DNA from 2 places in the Thermosipho sp. (in: thermotogales) genome. Region 2 is predicted to be linked to the other one. Evidence: riboswitches for the same ligand, from Rfam matches in the RefSeq annotation. Region 2 holds a riboswitch; the other holds the start of a gene.
The links. Region 2 has a riboswitch for cobalamin ahead of JG780_RS03320 (hypothetical protein). Riboswitches for the same ligand answer to the same signal wherever they lie in the genome.
Positions count from the first base shown of each region.

Region 1: linked by a shared signal. The riboswitch ahead of JG780_RS00820 (ABC transporter substrate-binding protein) and the one ahead of JG780_RS03320 (hypothetical protein) in region 2 are both predicted to bind cobalamin.

Region 1 is NZ_JAIHAP010000002.1:20,989-23,191, forward strand. Features, by position in the region: gene JG780_RS00815 (1-deoxy-D-xylulose-5-phosphate reductoisomerase) at 1-813, shown strand, start outside; cobalamin riboswitch at 836-1,001, shown strand; gene JG780_RS00820 (ABC transporter substrate-binding protein) at 1,064-1,942, shown strand; gene JG780_RS00825 (FecCD family ABC transporter permease) at 1,942-2,203, shown strand, end outside.
Region 2 is NZ_JAIHAP010000010.1:14,391-16,593, forward strand. Features, by position in the region: gene JG780_RS03315 (queuosine precursor transporter) at 157-789, shown strand; cobalamin riboswitch at 839-1,020, shown strand; gene JG780_RS03320 (hypothetical protein) at 1,081-1,293, shown strand; gene JG780_RS03325 (hypothetical protein) at 1,510-1,641, shown strand; gene JG780_RS03330 (hypothetical protein) at 1,708-1,833, shown strand; gene JG780_RS03335 (hypothetical protein) at 1,842-2,033, shown strand; gene JG780_RS03340 (succinate--CoA ligase subunit alpha) at 2,116-2,203, shown strand, end outside.

The DNA of each region.
Region 1 (2,203 bases), on a different contig from region 2:
GGTTTTGATGGTGTTCTTGCAACAATTGATTCTATACCTTACACAAAAAGACTTGCACTTGCTACAAAGGAAGCTTTGGTCTGTGCAGGTCCATTTGTAAAAAAAGCTTGTAAAGAAAATAACGTTGAGCTAATACCAGTTGATAGTGAACATTCTGCAATTTTTCAGATATTTGATGAAAGTGTGGTAAAGATATTAATAACTGCATCTGGCGGTGCAATAAGAGATAAAGAAAATATAGATGATTTATCAGTCGAAGACATATTAAATCACCCTGTTTGGAGTATGGGTAAAAAAATAACTGTAGATTCTTCAACAATGGTAAATAAAGCATTTGAAGTAATTGAAGCCTTCGAACTTTTTGAATTGGAAAATATTGAGGTAAAAATACATCCAACTGGAACAGTTCATGGAGCTGTATTTTTAAAAGATGGGACTGTAAAAATTCATTTTGGATTTCCAGATATGAAAATTCCAATTTCTTACTCACTAAGTTATCCAAAAAGATTATACGAAAATAAAAATTGGCCAAATTTTGAAAGTAAAAATTTTATATTTGAAGATGTAAATCCCTCAAAATATCCTGCTTTTTTCTATGGAAGAAGTATAATTAAGGATCTTGCAAAAAGAATAGCCTTCAATGCAGCTGACGAAATTGCTGTAGAAAAATTCCTAAATGGTCAAATAAAATTTTCAAAAATAGCTGATATAGTCATAAACACATGCGAAAAAATAAATGGAAATATAAATGATTTTAAAGAAATCTTTGAAATAGACAAGATTGCAAGACAAATTGCAAAAGAACAATATTAGTGTTATAATCTATTTGCAGCAACTTAATATTTCCCTTTCAAATAAGGGAAGCCGGTGAAAGTCCGGCACGGGGACGCCACCGTAACCGGGGACGAAATCCACAAAATGCCACTGGGATATTTCCTGGGAAGGCGTGGAGAGTAGGATGATCCGGAAGTCGGGATACCTTATTTGAAAGGAAAGCATTCCACCTTTGCGGTCCCTAAGGGTGGGCATTTTTCTTTAAAATATTATATAGGAGGGATAAAGGATGAAAAGATTGGCTATTTTTTTAAGTGTCTTATTAACTACATTTATATTTGCACTCTCTATTGTTGATGATGCCGGGAGATTGGTAAGCTTTGATAAAATACCTGAAAGGATAGTTTCTGCTGCTCCAAGCTCTACAAAATTTCTTGTAAAACTTGGTCTTGGAGAGAATATAGTTGGTGTTACAGATTGGGATTCTTTTAATGCTGAAAAAATTGGAAATATGGTACCACTAAACATAGAAAAAATTATTTCATTAAATCCTGACATTGTAATCACTTTCGGTGGTTTTCAACTTCCAGAAGTTCAAAAGCTAGAAAAATTCGGTATTAAGGCACTTGTTTTAAATCCTACAACACTAAATGACGTTGCAAGAGATGTAATGCTTCTTGGAAATGTATTTGGTAAAGAACAAATAGCATCTGAAATTGCAAATAAAATAAAACAAACAATTTCAGACTATGGTGTAAAGAGCTCAAAAGTGCCTCTTGAAAAAAGACCAAAAGTCTTTTTCACAATAACAGTTCCAAATAATGAAACAAAAGACCTTTGGACTGCAGGAACTGGCTCTTATGTAAATGAATTGATTACATACGCAGGTGGAGTAAATATTTGTGCTCCTTATTCTGGTAATAATGGATGGTTCTCTGTGAATTGGGAATTTTTAACATACAATGATCCTGATATAATAATTGTCGCATCATACATTAGCCCAGATGAAACTATAAAGCAAATAAAATCGCATGAAATATTTAAAAACCTTAAGGCCGTTAAAAACAACAAAATATTTGTTATTGATGGCAACGACATAAGCTCAATATCTCCAGATATAGTAAAATATCTTGAAATTTTTTATAATTTCTTTTACGGAGGAAAATAATGACTAAAAAAAACATTTATAAGACTGGAAGGATGATCCTTCCAGTCTTGTTCTTCTTAGTAATTCTTATAAATCTTTCTATAGGAACTGTGAAAATTCCAATCTCTCAAATATTTAATCCTGAAAATGAGAAAATAAAATTCCTCATATGGAATGTTAGATTTCCAAGAATATTAATGAGCCTAATAGCTGGTTCAGGCCTTGCACTTGTTGGAAACATCTACCAAACAATTATGAAAAATCCACTTGTTGATCCTTATC
Region 2 (2,203 bases):
TCAGTTTTTTAGAACTATAAAAAATATTAACAATACAAACTTTCATATTTATAAAGATTTAAGGTTATTAACTTTATTTTTACTTGAAATCTATTACACAATGTTATAGAATAAGATGCTAAATGAATTGTTAATATATAGATAAGGAGGTTGATCATGGAAAAATCACAGGAAAGGTTAATACTTTTAACAGGATTGTTTACTGCCGTCATTATCATCTCAAACATAATAGCAGGAAAACTAGTTAATATTGGCCCATTTGTTATCACTTTATCAGTTTTAATTTATCCACTTAGCTTTGGAATATCTAATATAATATTTGAAGTTTATGGAGCTAATATGGCAAAAAAGGTTATCAAAGTTGGATTTTTAGCCTCACTTATTTTAGTAATATATTCATATTTAGTAATATTTTATCCACCATCAAATATTTTTGACAAAAATAATGCTTATATAACAGTTTTCAATTCAACTCCAAGAATAATATTAGCAAGCTTTTTAGCTTATCTTTCAGCACAATATACTAATATTTGGGCTTTTAACTTACCTAAAAAACTATTCAACTATGAAAATATTACTTTTAGAAATGCTTTTTCAATGATAATCACTCAATTTGTAGATTCTATAGTTTTCGTTGTAGTATCCTTTTTTGGCTCATATGATCTTAACGTATTGTTTAATATGATATTATCACAGTATATAGTAAAGCTAGCTCTATCAATTTTCAATAGTCCAATAATAAATATGAGCGTTAAAAAAATTAAAAATGAATTTGCTTTCGAAGAATAATACGCAATTAATTGGTTTTTTCTAAAATAATAATTCTCTAGAAAAGTGAATATTATTTTGGAATAAAGGTGCCTATTTGGCTTAAAAGGGAAGCTGGTGAAAATCCAGCGCGGCCCCGCCACTGTAACCGAGGACGAAATCCACAGTATGCCACTGGGAAGTATTCCTGGGAAGGCGTGGAGAGTAGGATGATTCGGAAGTCAGGAGACCTGCCTTTATTCCAAAACGTTTCTCAATCTCGAGGGAAGATTGAGAAAAAATTTTTTATTTCAATACTTTGGAGGTGAGATAGTGAAAATTCATGAGTTTGTTGGTAAAAAACTTTTAAAAGAAGCAGGGAATGAAACACCAAATGGCTATGTAATTAAAAACTCAGACAGTCTACAAGTAAAATTTCTTCCAGCAGTTTTAAAAAGTCAAGTCCTTGTTGAAAGCAGAATGAAAGCAGGTGGAAATTTGCAAACACAAAAGACGAATTTTTCACCAATACATAAAATCTATTAGAAAAAGATATCCATGGTGAAAAACCTTATGCAATTCTTGTTGAAGAAAAAATAAATATTAAACAGATATAAAAATTCTTTTCTCAGAAAGTGGTGGTATAGAAATTGAAAACAATAAAAATAATATTTTAAATCTAAACATAAATGATTATAAAAAGCTGCCTGATAAATTTCACGATATTGTTATTAGCTATATAAATTATTTATTGAAAAAGAATTGACTCTTCTTGAAATTAATCTTCTTGCAGAAGATGAAAATGGCAAGTTAATCGCGCTTGATTGTGTAATGCATCTTGATGACAATGCATTATTTAGACAAAAATGGGCTCAAGAATTTGTAAATGATTAATATCCATTTCATTTTGTAAAATTAGATGGTGATATTGGCAGTATCGGTTGTGGAGCTGGAATAGTTATGGCAACAATGGATGCAGTAAATCTATATTGTGGAAAACCTGCCAACTTTTTGGATCTTGGTGGTGGAGCAAATTCAAATATAACTTTAGAAGCAATGAGATCACTAAAATCACTAAATGTATAAAAATCATAATGAATATATTTGGTTGTATTACAAAATGCGACGAAATAGCAAAAGCAATCGTAAAATTCAAAAACGAAAATAAAAATGTTCCTATACTTGTAAGAATTACCGGACCCAATGAAAACGAAGCCAAACGAATATTAGATGAAAATAACATAGCTTATTTTGATGATATGTACGAGATGATTAAATTGCAATAAGGGGAAGTATCATGATTAATGGAAATGAAAAAGTCTGTGCTCAAGGTATTACTGGAAAATATGGTAAATTTCACACAAAAAAATGATTGAATATGGAACAAATATAGTTTGTGGAGTTTCAAAAAACAATAAAGTAACAAATATTGAAAATATTCCTGTTTTTGATAACA